DNA from 3 places in the Cupriavidus sp. 05N38 genome. Region 1 is predicted to be linked to each of the others. Evidence: predicted binding sites of a transcription regulator. Region 1 holds the regulator's gene; each other region holds the start of a gene.
What was found. Region 1 encodes FliA, which starts transcription of late flagellar genes. Its sites were predicted from a motif close to CTAAAGTTTNNNNNNNNNNNGCCGNTA; they were not measured.
Positions count from the first base shown of each region.

Region 2: a site for FliA is predicted at 1,992-2,018, ahead of motA (flagellar motor stator protein MotA). Genes of this name have one in related genera too.
Region 3: a site for FliA is predicted at 3,154-3,180, ahead of AC1DK4_RS09955 (flagellin N-terminal helical domain-containing protein). Genes of this name have one in related genera too.

Region 1 is NZ_JBFTNF010000105.1:11,313-16,226, reverse strand. It holds partial or broken gene flhF (flagellar biosynthesis protein FlhF) at 1-845, shown strand, start outside; gene AC1DK4_RS38430 (MinD/ParA family ATP-binding protein) at 849-1,682, shown strand; gene AC1DK4_RS38425 (RNA polymerase sigma factor FliA) at 1,722-2,438, shown strand; gene AC1DK4_RS38420 (flagellar protein FlhE) at 2,435-2,866, shown strand; gene AC1DK4_RS38415 (flagella synthesis protein FlgN) at 3,120-3,578, opposite strand; gene flgM (flagellar biosynthesis anti-sigma factor FlgM) at 3,625-3,930, opposite strand; gene flgA (flagellar basal body P-ring formation chaperone FlgA) at 4,132-4,851, opposite strand.
Region 2 is NZ_JBFTNF010000102.1:10,519-15,432, reverse strand. It holds gene AC1DK4_RS38190 (DUF4088 family protein) at 1-392, shown strand, start outside; gene flhD (flagellar transcriptional regulator FlhD) at 822-1,139, shown strand; gene flhC (flagellar transcriptional regulator FlhC) at 1,136-1,741, shown strand; gene motA (flagellar motor stator protein MotA) at 2,177-3,040, shown strand; gene motB (flagellar motor protein MotB) at 3,059-4,081, shown strand; gene cheA (chemotaxis protein CheA) at 4,141-4,914, shown strand, end outside.
Region 3 is NZ_JBFTNF010000010.1:151,390-156,303, forward strand. It holds gene fliD (flagellar filament capping protein FliD) at 1-775, opposite strand, end outside; gene AC1DK4_RS09950 (flagellar protein FlaG) at 838-1,212, opposite strand; gene AC1DK4_RS09955 (flagellin N-terminal helical domain-containing protein) at 1,330-3,054, opposite strand; gene AC1DK4_RS09960 (RNA chaperone Hfq) at 3,290-3,613, opposite strand; gene AC1DK4_RS09965 (methyl-accepting chemotaxis protein) at 4,567-4,914, shown strand, end outside.

The sequences.
Region 1 (4,914 bases):
CCATCGCCGCCGCGCGTACCGTGGTCAATGTGCTGGACACCATGCCGGCCGCGGCCACGCTGGCGCGCTGGCAGCAGGCAGGTGAGCGCTGGCTGACCACCACCCGCAAGACCACGCGCGTCGCCAGCAACGGCGTTGCGCTGAAGGTCGATGCGCTGGCCGAGACGCTGACGTTCCATGCCTTCGAAGAGATCGAGTACCGCGGCCGCGATGCCGTGCAGTGGATCGCGCAAGCGCCGGTGCGCGTGCTCGAAAGCCAGGTGCGCGGCACGCGCGGCAGCGAGGGCGGCACCGAGGCCGGCCTGCTGGTATCGCGCCTGGTCGACCGTGAAAACGGCCAGACACTGGCCGTGCAATACCTGCTGTGCGAGCCCGCACTGCTGGCCGAGGGCGCGCAACTGGCGCGCTGGGCACGCTGGGCCGAAGCCGGCGAGGCGCACCTGCGCACACTGCGCCATGCGCTCGACCATCTCGGCCAGGGCGAACGCCAGGACGGCGCCAACGATGCCGCGCAGGCGGAAAACCAGGCATGCGCGCGCCTGCTGGCACTGCAGATGGCCGTGGCCGCGCTGCGCCTGGAGCAGGCCGGCGACACGGAAGCCGCGGCCTTCCTGGCGCGCCTGTCCGCGCGCGCGCCGGCGCGCCAGACCCCGAATGCTGCCGTGCTGGTCGAAGGCATGGGCCGCCTGCTGGCGCTGCTGGACGTGCTGGAGAACTACCCCGCGCGCAATGGCCGTGCCGCACCTGCCGTGCCGACCGTACCGGCCGCGCCCGCCACCGAGCCCGACGGCTTCGTCGATGGTGGCCGGATGTTCAAGGCGCTGGCGCAGGTGCAGGGAGAGTAAAACGTGAATTCACTTGCCCTGGACCAGGCCGAAAGCCTGCGGCGCATGCTGGCGCCGCGTGCCACGCGCCGCATCGCGGTGGTCGCGAGCGATGCGGGCGCCGGTGCCACCACGGTGGCGCTCGGGCTGGCCAATGCGCTCGCCATGCAGGGTGAACGCGTGCTGCTGATCGACGAAGACCGCATTGGCGCGCGCGCCACCCGCTTGGCCGGCGCGGCGCCCGAGGGCACGCTGGCCGCCGTGCTGGGCGGTGCGCTCACGCTGGAGGCCGCGCTGGGGCAACGTCCCGCGGGCACCATCGGCGTGCTGCCCGGCAGCCCGCAGGCCACGGGCGACCTGGGCCTGTTCAATGGCTACCGCACCGTGCTCAGCGATGCCCGCAGCGATGCCGAGGGCGCCCTGTCGCAGGTGGCCGGCATGGCGCACAACGTGGTGGTGGTGCTGCGTGCCGAGCCGGCATCGATCAAGGCCGCCTATGCCTGCATCAAGCAGCTGAACCACCTCTACGCCTGCCGCCGTTTCCACCTGGTCGTCAATGCCGCCGCCAGCGACGCCGCCGCCAGCGCCGTGCTCGGCAATCTTGCGCGCACCGCCAGCCAGTATCTCGGCGTGGACGCGAGTCCTGCCGGCAGCCTGCCGCACGATCCGCTGGTCGAGCGCAGCACGGCGCTTGGCCGCTGCGTGGTCGAAGCGTATCCGGCGGCGCCGGCCACTGCCGCCCTGCGCCGTCTTGCCGTCGGCATCGCCGGCTGGCCGCTTCCCATGCCTTCACCAGCCGTAGCCCGTTCAACCCCTCCGGCCGCGCCGCTGGCGCCGCCGGCCACGGCCCTGGCCTGAGCGCCGGGCCTGCCAGCTAGGACTCACGAGAATTCCACCATGTATACGATTCAGGGAAAGCTCGAACAGACTGACACCGTGACCGCGCATGCGTCGCTGGTGCGTCGCATCGCCTTGCAACTCGCGGCCAAGCTGCCGGCCAGCGTGCAGCTCGATGACCTCATCCAGGCTGGCATGATCGGCCTGCTCGACGCCGCCAAGCGTTACGAGGATACGCACGGTGCGCGTTTCGAGACCTATGCCAGCCAGCGCATCCGCGGCGCCATGCTCGACGAGGTGCGCGCCAACGACTGGCAATCGCGCAGCCTGCGCCAGTTCACCCGGCGCATCGAGCGTACCGTGCGCGGCCTCGAGCAGACGCTCGGCCGGGCGCCGCTGGACTCCGAGGTGGCGCAGGAGCTCGAGTTGCCACTCGACGAATACCAGACCTTGCTCAACGAGGTCTATGGCTGCCAGCTGCTGCACTACGAAGACTTCGAACGCTCCGGCGAAGAAGACTTCCTGGATCGCCACCTGAGCGTCAGCGACGACGGCAATCCGCTCACCGTGCTGATGGAGAGCGGCATGCGCGAAGCGCTGATACGCGCCATCGAGCGACTGCCCGAGCGGGAAAAGCTGGTGCTGTCGCTGTGCTACGACCAGGAGCTGAACCTGCGTGAGATCGGCGCCGTGCTCGAGGTGACGGAGTCGCGCGTCTGCCAGATCCGCAGCCAGGCCATCACGCGCCTGCGTTCGCAGCTGCGCGGGCTGCTATGAAAGCCAGGTCCCGCCATATCGCCGTGGCGGCCATTGCCGCATGCTGCAGCCACGGCTGGGCCGCGCCGGCAGGACCTACCCTGCATTCGTGGTCGGCTTCCGTGAGTGGCCCCGCCTTGTATGGCAAGGGCCTGCGCACCATGTCCGCGCCCATCACCCCGACCGGGTATCTGCCGCAGGCCGAGGGCGCCATCACCACCGTGCGGTGGCGCTACAGCTTTACCCGCACGCCGCCGCTCGATCTGCAGGCCTATCTCTGCAATGCGCAGCGCTGCGTGTTGCTGCCGGGGGCGGAGGGACTCACCGATGCCTTCAGCGGGGATGACGCAGGCAGGGGATTCGTGTTCGCGTTCCAGGTACCGGGGAAGGGCGCGCTGACGCCCGTCCTGCAGGGACAGTCGGGACAAGTGGTGGTGGGGTACAGGTAAGACCGCAGGTGCATGGATTCGGCGGCCCGGGCCTTTCCGCCCGGGCGCCGCTTCCCAAGCCCCCGCAGCCGCTCAAGCCTCAAGTCTCAAGCCTCAGGCTCCAACCCTCAAGCCACCGGCTCCGCCACCGCGCCCGAACAAAAAAAAGCGGCTTCGCCTTCCCTGCCGGGAGCGAAGCCGCTTTTTTTGTTCGTTCGGTCTTTCCTGCATTTCGCCGCGGGCTTGCGAAAGCCCGTGGCGACAAGACACCGGTTCAGCCCGCCGCCAGGCTGACGCCTTGCGGACCTTGCTGGGTTCGCCCGTCCTTGCCGTACAACGTGCCCGTCTCGCCCCGGTGGCGCAGCGCCAGGATGGCTTCCTGCGTGAACTCCAGATGCGCATCCACCACGGCCGCATTGACGGCGTTGGCATCGCGCGCCATGCGCGCGGCGAACAGCAGGTCGCGCCATGCGGTCTCGACGGCAGGCACGATCTCGCGCCCGAACAGCTGGCCGCCCGCACCGAGGCGAATCCCCATGGCACCCATCTGCGCCTCGCGCGTGCGCGTCAGCGTCTGCAGCGAGCCGGCCAGTTCGACCTTGCGATCCAGCAGGCCGACCAGCGCCTGGTAGTCGCCCGCCTTGATCATGGCGCGCTCTTCGCCCAGCACGGCGGCGAATTCCTTGGAGAGCTCGGTTTCCCGGGCGAGGTTCTGGATCAGGGACTGGCTCATGGCTTGCCTAAGTGTCGTGGGTTGGCTTTGCCGCCGGTGTCGAGCGTCAGGCGCCGCCGTTGAGTTCGCGCAGCGACGCCAGCAGACCGTCTGCGATCTTGCTGGGGTCGATCTTGATGCGTCCTTCGGCGATGGCCTGGCGGATTTCGTCCACCTTGGCGGTATCGATGTCGTCGTCTTGGTCTTCCACCAGGCGCGCGCCGATTTCGCGCACCTGGGCGCCCAGCGGGCTGACGCGCACGCCGGGGGTTTCCGGGGCGGCGGCCGGGCCGGCGGGGGTGCCTGCCACGCTGCGCGTTGCACCGTCGCCGGCGTCGCCCGGCCTCGAGGAGGTGGTCTGATTGATCTTCACGGTGATTCCTTGCTGGGTACCTCTGGCTTATCGGACGGTGGCGGCAGAACTTTAGGGCCGCCCCGGGTCCATCCGGCCCGGCTCACGGACCCGTCCGGCCACGCTGCCCGCCGGACGCCGGTCTTGGGATGCCGGCTGCACATCCTGCAGCGCTGCGCGCCATTGTCTCATGAGACCGTTGCGCTACCCAGGCACGCCAGCCTATTGCTGCAGCACCACCGTGTCGCCATTGCGCACCAGCGCGCTGACCACCTGGCCGCTCTTGAGCCGCACCTGCACATTGCTGCCGACCGCGGCTTCGGCCATCACCTTGCCCTCGCTGCTGAGCTGGAAGGAATCCCCCTCGACCACCACCGTCACGTTCTGTCCCTGCCGCACGGCAATGGCCTTCTTCAGGAGATCCGTGCGCATCGGCGAACCCGCTGCGATGCGGCTGGCGGCCACGGCGCCCGCGATCTGCGCGGGGTCGGTCACCACCGCGCGCGGCAGGTTGGAAAGGTCGCCCTGGCGCACTTCCAGGTCAGAAGGGTCTACTGGCTCGCCGGGGGTGAAATTGCGGCCGGCCACGTAGTAATCGGCCACCACCGCGACGCGCGCCTGCACGTAGCGCGTCCACGGGCGCTCGCCGCCGCAGCGCACGCCGACGGAGACGCGGCCCCAGGGCGACGCGCCCGGCGGCAGGAAGGGTTCGGGCAGGGTGCATTCCGGTGCGCGGCCGCCCGACGGCGGCACGACCTGGATGCTGGCCTTGCCGGGCAGCCCGGCGGTCTGGCGTTCGAGGAACCGCTCCACCGCGACGCGCACCGGGTCTTCGGCAAAGGGCGAGGGCGGCGCTGCGCGGACGCTGCCGGACAGGGCGCCGCCGGCGGCGAGCACACAGAGCAGGGCACGCGCAACGGCGGACCGGAAACGAGGAATCATGGGTGCATCCAGGCAAGGAGCGGTGCGCTGGCGCGCCACCGGCGCGCGGGCCGGGCCGCGAGA
Region 2 (4,914 bases), on a different contig from region 1:
AGTGGTCTGAGCAGATCCTGGAGGACGCCGGGGCGGACCTGGCCTTCACCGAGCCCCTGGCGTCGCAGCTGGCCGGCTCCGCGGTTGATATCCGATCGCTGGAGGAGCAGATGCAGACGCCCGCATGGCGCGTGGCGGAGAGCCTGCGCAGCCGCGCCTACGACGTCCTGTACCGGGTGCAGACCGAGCGCGGAGCGGGCGCGGCACGCGCCCGCCTGGGCGAACTGCGCGCGCTGCTGGCGCTGGCCATGGACTACGGCACGGTGAGTGCCGAGGAGGCCGAGCGCGTCATGGAGCAGGTGGAGCAGACCTGCCCGCATCTGTTCCGCGAGGAGCCCGACGACCTGTTTGCGCGGGTGGCCGCATGGCTGCGGCGCGCACTACTGCAATGAGCGTTTTCGCGTCAATAGAGGAATGCGACTACAAGCCTCGGGGGGCGCATTTTGCACCCTGCGGCGGGTGGCGTCCGGCGCATTTTAGACGTTTTCCTCTGTTACAAACCAGTAACAGATTTGATGCAAATCACATGACGAATCTGTGACTTGTTACAAACTTCGTGTCCCATGTATGTTTCATGCGACATTTGCTTACCCCAACGTAAGGGGGGATTGGCAGTCTGGTCCAATTGCCGATATAACTCTCACAGTCCTACTTACACTCTGTAACACTTGTAACGTTTGAGATAAGTCTGACCGAGCGCAGTTCCTTAGTCGTACGCAGTACCCGTCGAACACGCAAGCAAACGATCTGGTCGCCTTCAGCCTTCGGCTGCGGGTAAGCGCCGGACAAGCGGTCGAAGGGTTTTTGGTAGCGGGGAAAAATTGGAAAGCAGTGAAGTTCTCCAGGAGATCAGGGAGGTCAATCTCGCCTATCTGCTGCTCGCGCAACGCCTGGTGCGCGAAAACCATCTGGAAGCCATGTTCAGGCTCGGCGTCAGCAAGGAAATCGCTGACATCCTCGCCAAGCTGACACCGGCCCAGCTCGTCAAGTTGGCAGCGTCCAACATGGTCTTGTGCCGTTTCCGGTTCGACGACCATGCCTTGCTGTCGACGCTCACCCATACGGCCAAGAGCCATGATATGCAGCAGATCCATGCTGCGATCCTGCTCGCACGGCAGCCCGTGGAGTCGCTCAATTGACCGCGCTCCTGCAGGCCCAGCCCGCCCGGAGTTTCACGGCCACTCCAGTCCCAAACCGCAAGAGCGTGCTGCAGGACGCCAACCAGACCCAGCTCGCCATCGAGCTGATCGGCCTGGGTGCCCGTCTTCAGGTGCTCGAAGCCGAGACCACGCTCTCGCGCGACCGGTTGATCCGCCTCTACAAGGAGCTGCGCGGCGCCTCGCCGCCCAAGGGCATGCTCCCGTTCTCGACCGACTGGTTCACCACCTGGTTGCCGAACATCCATTCCTCGCTGTTCTTCTCGGCCTATCAGTTCATGGTCCAGCAGGGCGAGACCGCCGGCATCCGCGCGGTGGTGGCGAGCTATCGGCTCTATCTCGAGCACGTCTCGCTACTCGGCAGTGAAATTGTCTTAAGTTTCACCCGTGCATGGACGTTAGTACGGTTTTTCGAGAGCAACATGCTGCAGCTTTCCAGCTGCACGTGCTGCGGCGGCCAGTTCGTGACACACGCCTACGAGCCGCATGCGAACTTCGTATGCAGCCTGTGCCGGCCGCCGTCGCGCGCCGGCAAGGCCAAGAAGCTCCCGAAGGACGTCGCTCCCACGCAAGTCGTTGCCTGACTGAGGCGATTCGGTAGAGACATCCCCGGACGGCCCGGGCAGGGTTCCTGCCCGGCCCGCCCGCGGGAATCCTGCGGCCGTGCGCCGCGGATGCCACAGGTACGGCATTCGCGCGCACGACCCGTGGCACACCCTGAAGCGTACCCACGCCGCGCACGGGCCATCGCGGGAACTCGCGAGAAAACTCAAGCTTATTCACCGGATTGTCGATATTCGCGTTGGAAGATCATCAATGCCGTATCAATAGGTCTTCAAGTCTTGCCGTCTCAAGTCGTTAATCCATAGGACTGCAGGGCTTCAGGGCTCCGGATCCCGGAGTCCGGGGGCGGCGTACGTGGTTGCTGGGTCTTGCCAGGGCAAGCGGTCCTTCCTCCTCTCCCGGAGAAGCGGCCCTTGTGCATGCCTGACGCGTGTTTTACTGACGGGGAATCGATCGTGCTAGTTGTAATTGGCTATGTTGTCGTGATGGTGGCGGTGCTTGGTGGATATGCCATGACCGGCGGCCATATGGGCGCGCTTTATCAACCCGCAGAGTTTGTCATCATCGGCGGCGCGGCTGTCGGTGCGTTCATCAGCTCAAACAACGGCAAGGCCATCAAGGCCACCATGCGTGCGTTGCCGACGCTGTTCCGCAGCAGCAAGTACAGCAAGGCGCTGTACATGGAAGTCATGGCACTGCTCTACGTGCTGCTGTCCAAGGCCCGCCGCGAAGGCATCCTGTTCCTCGAGAAGGAGATCGCGGATCCGGCCGCCAGCAGCGTGTTCAGCCAGTACCCGCGCATCCTCGCCGACCCCGCGATGATGGAGTTCCTCACGGACTACCTGCGCATGATGGTCAACGGCAACATGAATGCCTTCGAGATCGAGGCCCTCATGGACCACGAGATCGAGACCTACCGCCACGAAGCAGAAGTCCCCGCTCATGCGCTGGCGCGCATCGGCGACGGCCTGCCCGCATTCGGCATCGTTGCCGCCGTCATGGGCGTGGTGCATGCGCTGGGCTCGGCCGACCTGCCTCCGGCGGAACTCGGCGCGCTGATCGCCCATGCCATGGTCGGCACCTTCCTCGGCATCCTGCTGGCCTACGGCTTCGTCTCGCCGCTGGCCGCGCGGGTCGAGCACCAGGTGGCCGAATCCATCAAGATGTACGAGTGCATCAAGGTCARGCTGCTGGCCTCGCTCAATGGCTACGCACCGCTGGTGGCCGTGGAGTTTGGCCGCAAGGTGCTGTACTCCAGCGAACGCCCGTCCTTCCTCGAGCTGGACGACCACGTCCGCGAGGTCAAGAGCATCACCTAAGCGGCAGGAGCTACAGCGATGAGCAGCGCCCATGATATGCGCCCGATCGTCGTCCGCAAGTCTCGCGGACACGCCAAGCCGCACGGTAACCACAGCTGGAAGATCGCCTACGCCGACTTCATGACGGCGATGATGGCCCTGTTCCTGGTGCTATGGCTGCTGCGTGCGTCGACGCCGAAGGACCTGGTGCAGCTGGCAGAGTATTTCCGCACGCCGCTGAAGGTGGCGATAGCGGGGGGGAACAAGAGCAGTCTTTCCTCCAGCGTGATTCCCGGCGGCGGGCTCGACATCACGCGGCAGGACGCCGAAGTGCGCAAGACCCCTGAYGACGCCACGGAAAAGGCCAGGGAGCGCAGGGAAGGCGAGCGTCTGCGCGCGCTCAAGAACCGCCTCGAGCAGATCATCGAGAACAATCCGGTGCTGCGCCAGTTCCGCCCGCAGCTGCTGCTGGACATCACCAGCGAAGGCCTGCGCATCCAGATCCTGGATACGCAGAACCGCCCGATGTTCCGCACCGGCAGTGCCGCGGTGGAGCCGTACATGCGCACCATCCTGCGCGAGATCGGCCCGGTGCTCAACGAGATGCCCAACAAGGTCAGCCTGTCCGGCCATACCGACGCGGCCAACTACTCGAACGGCGAGCGCACGTACAGCAATTGGGAGCTGTCTTCGGACCGCGCCAATGCCTCGCGGCGCGAGCTGATCGGTGGCGGCATGAACGAAGGCAAGGTGCTGCGCGTGATCGGCCTGGCCGCGACCATGCCGCTGGACAAGAAGGACGAGCTGGCGCCGGTGAACCGACGCATCAGCATCGTGGTGCTCAACCAGCGCGCGCAGGCGCGGATCGAGGCAGAGAATGCCAGCGCCGCCGAGGTCTCGGTGGCGGCAAAGGCAGGCGAGGCAGGCGAGCAAATGCAGGCAGGCCTGGCGGCCGCCTCGGCGCCCGCCGCGGCAAAGGCGGCTTCGGCCCCGGCAACGGCGCAGGGCAAGGCGGCACAGGCCCCCGCCTCGGCCCCGGCCGGCAAGGGCAGTGTTCAATGAAGTCCGCCCGCCATGCCGGCGGCGGTCTTCGCAGCGAATTTCAGTGAGCCAGGACGGTTATGTCTGTCGATATCGATATCACACAGTTCTACCAGACCTTCTTCGAGGAAGCGGAGGAGCTCCTCGTGGAAATGGAGCAGCTGCTGCTCGGGCTGGATCTCGAATCCCCCGACGCGGAAGAGCTCAACGCGATCTTCCGCGCGGCCCACTCCATCAAGGGCGGCGCGGCAACCTTCGGCTTCGCCGCCCTGACCGAGACCACGCACCTGCTGGAGAACCTGCTCGACCGCACGCGGCGGCGGGAACTCGCGTTGTCCCGCACCATCATCGACACCTTTCTGGAAACCAAGGACGTGTTGCAAGATCAGCTCAACGCCTACCGTAACGGTACCGAACCCGATCCGGGAACGCTGGCGCGTATCTGCGCCGTCCTGCAACAGCTGGCGCACGAAGCCGCCGGTGGCGCACCCGCGCACGCCGCGGCTCCCGCTCCGGCCCCGGTAGCGGCGGCGCCTGCGCCGGCGGCCGCGGGCAGCGGCCTCAAGGTGACGCTGATCAACGTCTCGGCGGCGGACCGGGCCCTGCTGCGCGACGAACTTGGCAACCTTGGCGAGATCACCGGCCAGCAGGAAGAGGGCGGCAACCTGAGCGTATGGTTGTCGAGCCAGTGCAGCGCCGACGACATCATCGCGGTGTGCTGCTTCATCGTCGACGGCGACCAGATCGTCGTGGAGGCAGCCGGCGCGACGCCGGCTGCCGAAGCCACTGCAGCCGTTGCCGCAGCGCCGGCTCCGGCACCGGCTCCGGCCGCCGCCCCGGCGGCGGCGTCCGCG
Region 3 (4,914 bases), on a different contig from region 1:
TCTGGGCGACGATGCTTTGCTGCATGCGTTGTCCGCCGGAGCCGTTGTTCACGTCATAGCTGACCAGGCCGGCCAGCGATGTGCCGCTGCCGGCTTCGTTGTTGACCTTGATGCGCATGCTGCTGGCCGCGCCCGTGTCCTTGGCCGTCAGGACCAGGCGATACGGCGTGCCCGAGCCGTCGTTGACGATACTGGCGGTGACCCCGGTGTTGGCCTTGTTGATGGCGTCGCTCACGCCTTGCAGCGTATTGTTGGTGCTGTCGATCTTGATGTCGATCCCGCTCGAGCCCGCCGTGGCGGCGAACGTGGCGTTGCTGTAGCGGCCGTAGGTGGGGCTGGCGGCATTGTTGTCCAGGCTGCCACCGGCGGCATCGGTGATGGTGCCGAAGTCGATGTGAATGGTGCCGGTCGTGAGCGCCGCGGTCTGGGAAGCCTGGCCGGCGGCGACCAGCGACTGGGCCTGAGCCAGCGCCGAGACGTTGACGGCGTAGGTGCCGGAAGTCGCCTTGCTGCCTCCCGTCGCGGTGAGGACACCGGTGTTGCTGGAGGTCGCGGTCGTCCCGTTGAAGAAGCTCGGGTCGGCCAGTTGCTTGGCAGCGGCCTGGAACGCGCCCAGCACGCTCTGCAGCGTGCCGTAGGCCGAAAGCTTGGTCTGGGAACTGGCTTGCTGCGCCTTGATCGCGTTCAGCGGAGCCTGCTCGGCGGTGGTGAGCTGGTCCAGCAGCGAGCTGAGATCCAGGCCTGAGCCTACGCCGAGGTTCGAAATGCTTGTCATGACTGCTTCTCCAGGTATAGCTTGATTGGGTCGGGTCCGGTCTTGTGCTGTCTTGCGCGGTCTTACGCGGTCTGATGCACGAACAGACCCTGCAATTGCTGCATGGCGTTCGCGATCTTGATGACTTCCTCGGTCGGGATCTGGCGGATCACCTCGCCGCTGGTCTTGTCCACCACCTTCGTGATGATGCGGTGCGAATCGCTATCGATCTCGAACTCTACGCTGACCGATGCCATGCGCAGGACCTGGGTCAGCCGCTTGACGGCTGCATCCAGTCCGCCCGGTTGTTCCTGCGGCGTGCTCGCCGGCGAATCCTCGCTGCCGGCAGTGGCGGCAATGCCGGCCTCTGCGCGCATCGTTTCCCCGCCCGACGCCATGCTGGCCGGCATGGCGGGAATGGCGGGGATGCCGGACGGGATCGGGAAGGATTCGGCCATGTCGGTTCGGAAGTCGGAGGTTGGAATGCTTTCCCAGGGCCGCGGCCCTGGGGAAACACTCGAGGCCCGTTATGCCAAAGCCGGCACGAATGCCGGCTTCAGCGAAGCAGTTACGAATTAACGCAGCAGCGACAGCACGCCTTGGGTCGACTGGTTAGCCTGCGCCAGCACCGAGGTACCAGCTTGTTGCAGGATGTTCGCGCGGGTCATGTTCGACACTTCCGTTGCGTAGTCCGCATCTTGAATGCGCGAGCGCGACGACGACAGGTTCGTCACGGTCGTGCCCAGGTTCGAGATGACGGAGTCCAGGCGGTTCTGTACTGCACCCAGCGAGCTGCGCAGGTTGTCGACGGTCTGCAGCGCCTTGTCCAGCACGGCCAGCGGATCGGTCGTGCCCGAACCCGACGACGAGGTCGTGCTCGTGGTGAATGCGTTGGTCGCTGCGTCGATGTAGGCGGCGCCGCCGATCTTCGCGTTGATGTCCGGATCCGTTGCGGCGGCCGGGCTGGCGCTGTTGTCTGCCACGGTGACGGCACCGGTGGTGGTGTCGACAGCGTAGTTGGTGGTGAAGCTGGCCGTCGTGGTCAGGTTGCCCTTTGCATCAACGTAGCTCGAGGTCGCGCCGTTGGCGCCGTCTGCCTTGCCGGTAGCGCCGTCAAGCTTGATCGTGGACGTCAGGCCGCTGGTCTTGCCCAGGGTGACGGTGGTCGCGTTGCCCGAGCCGCCTGCCAGCACTGCAGCTGCCACGTCGTTCTTGCTGGCTGCTGCGTTGTTGGTGACATTGCCACCAGCAGCGGAGGTGTAGGTGGTGCCGTTGACTTGCACGCTTGCGACACCAGCGGCAGCCGAGCCGGCGTTGGTGAACACGCCACCCAGCGTTGCTTGCGACAGGCCGCCAGTGTTGTTGGTGGTGAGGTTGCCGGCGCCGTCGTCGTACAGGGTGGTGACGCCGTCAGCGGCGGTCAGCTTGCCTGCGCTGTCGACCTTGAACTGGACCGATGCGCCGCTGGCGTTGGTGTACGTGCCGGCTGCCTGGCCGAATGCCGGCAGGTTGGAGCTCGACAGCGAGGCTGCCGAAGCAGCGGTGGTCACCTTGTACGAGAAGTTGCCGGTGCTCGAGTTGTAGGTGTAGGTGTTGCCGCCAGCCACAGCAACCGTGTCGCCGTCTTGCAGCTTGGCCAGGACCTGGTCGGTCGAGGCGAAGGTGTTCTTGGTCGTGACTTGGTACAGGCTCGAGCTGATCTTCGTGGCGGTACCGGCGGTCACTGCGTTGCTCAGGTCGGTAACCGTAGCAGCCTTGTTCGGGGTGCTGGTCACGCTGAAGCTGTCCAGGCCCAGGGTCTTCGAGCTGATTTCCGACAGGTTGACCGAGATGGTCTGGCCGTCGTTCGCGCCAACCTGGATGTTCAGGGCCTTTGCCGACGAGGACAGGACCTTGACGCCGTTGAAGTCGGTTTGTTGCGAAGTACGGTCGATTTCAGCCAGGCGCTGCGTAATTTCATCCTGGATCGACTTCAGGTCGGAGGCGGAGTTCGAACCGTTGGCGGCCTGAACGGCCAGCGTGCGGATACGTTGCAGGTTGTTGTTGACTTCGGTCAGCGCGCCTTCCGTCGTTTGCGCCATCGAGATACCGTCGTTGGCATTGCGCTGCGCTACGGTCAGGCCGTTGATGTTGGCGGTGAAGCGGTTGGCGATGGCCTGGCCGGCGGCATCGTCCTTGGCGCTGTTGATGCGCAGACCCGACGACAGGCGCTGAATCGCGGTGTTCAGTTGCGATTGCGAAGCGTTGAGGTTGTTCTGAGTCATCAGAGACAACGAATTGGTATTGATGATCGACGACATGGTACGACTCCTAGTTGCAGTGATTTACACAGTCCGGCGGCTGCCGTGTAACGTTGGCTGACTGCGTTGCAGTGCGTGTAGTGCCTCCGTTGCTAGGGTTATCGACCAGCGTCGGAAAAGGTTTAGTGTGATCTTGCGGTCGTGCCCTGAAGTTTCTTTGCGCGCTCCGGCTGGCGCGGCGGGGCGCGTGGCCGGGGCCCTGGCGGCGCCACGCCTGGTCATCCTCGCCATATCTCTAGCGCCGCTTGCGCGTGCGGGGCGTATACAGGCTGACGAACTCCGGCGAGCTTTCCGCGCCCGGCACGCTGGCCATGGCTTCCGGTGCGTGGGCGGGCGTAATGACCGCGATGGCGTGCTTGTAGACGACCTGGGGCACCGGATCGTCCGGCGATTCGGCCAGCAGCACCATATAGTTGTCGGCGGCGACGATCACGCCATGCAGGCGGATGCCGCTGGACAGGTGCACGATGACCGGCTTGCGGCTCGCACGGTGGGTGGACAGTTGCTGGTGCTGCAGCTTCCGGCTAGGGCGGTCCACCCTGGTTTCCTTCTTGTTCACAACTTCTCCGGAAGAGCCCGCGCGGGTTCTGGCGGCTGGCAGGGATTCGATAACCAGGCGTGGGCAACTGAGGTATGACGCACTGCTGAGCGCGGGCTGCGGCCCGGCCTGGGCGGAACTGGGGATGAAACATCCGCTCTCGATGCTGGCCGGGGGGCGGGGTGCATGGATCGCGGCCAGCCGCGGTATGTGCGCGGGAGGGGGGTCCAATACCGCCTCGCAATCGGTGGCGAGCGGCGCCGCCAGAAGAGAAGGGGAATACTTCAGGGGCGAGAGTAACAAAATTTTACAAATATGGACGGTTGGGGGGCGCGCCTAGCCTAGAGGTTTACCTCTAAAAAACCGATTGCATCACAATAGGTGAATATATGTCCATGTTCACTTGTGGGGCAAATCCCAACGCCGGCCAGGCCCGCAACCCCTGTGCAGCATGGGGTTGCTGGCGATGACACGGCCCTGGCCTGCTTGCTGAAGCATCCGGTGCCACCCATGCGCCACAAGGAGTGGCAGAGCAGGCACTTTTTCCTATCCGAGATATCCCTGATAGAAATTGGATTTACACCTCATGTAAGCAGGTTTATATTCGCTACTGAACCTTTCGGTTCCTAGCAGTCCTGGAAAGCCTACGAGCACCCCGCGCGTGGGCTTCTTTTTTTGTGCGCCCACTTTTCTTGTCTGGCATGCCGCCGGGCACGAGGCCCGATGGCAGCACATCGAAGTGCCTGCCGCCATTAGACGACAGGACGCACGCTGCCAATTCCCTGAATTGCCGGTCTTTCTCCCCCTATATCTCCGCGTATCTTCGCGTTTTTCGCTTTCTTCGCGCAAAACGCGCAAATGTACTCAAGCTTGTCTGGTCCCCTGCCGTTAAGCCCGCGATGCGGCGTCGATCCGGAAGCCTGTCTGGAGCGAGTGCGCCGCGCGCGATGAAAAAGCAAAAAGGAGCCGGGAAGATGCGTTGGTTGCGAAACTTTGGCATTGGGGCGCGCCTGACGGTGGCGTTTTCGGTGGTGACGCTGACGTTGGTGGCGGTGGCTGTCGTGGGCGTGGTGTCCCTGCGCACCATGAACGAATCGATGCACGTGACGGTGGAAGGGCGGCTGTTCAAGGTCATGGATATCGAGCGCGTCAAACAGGACGCGCTATGGATCGGTATCCTCGTGCGCGACGCCACCTTGAACGAGGACCCGGTCGCGGTGCGGCGCAACGCGGAGAAGATCGGCGCGCTGCGCCAGGATATGGGTTCCACGCTGGACGAACTCGGCAAATGGCTCGCCAAGTCCGCCAGGCCGGAGATCCGG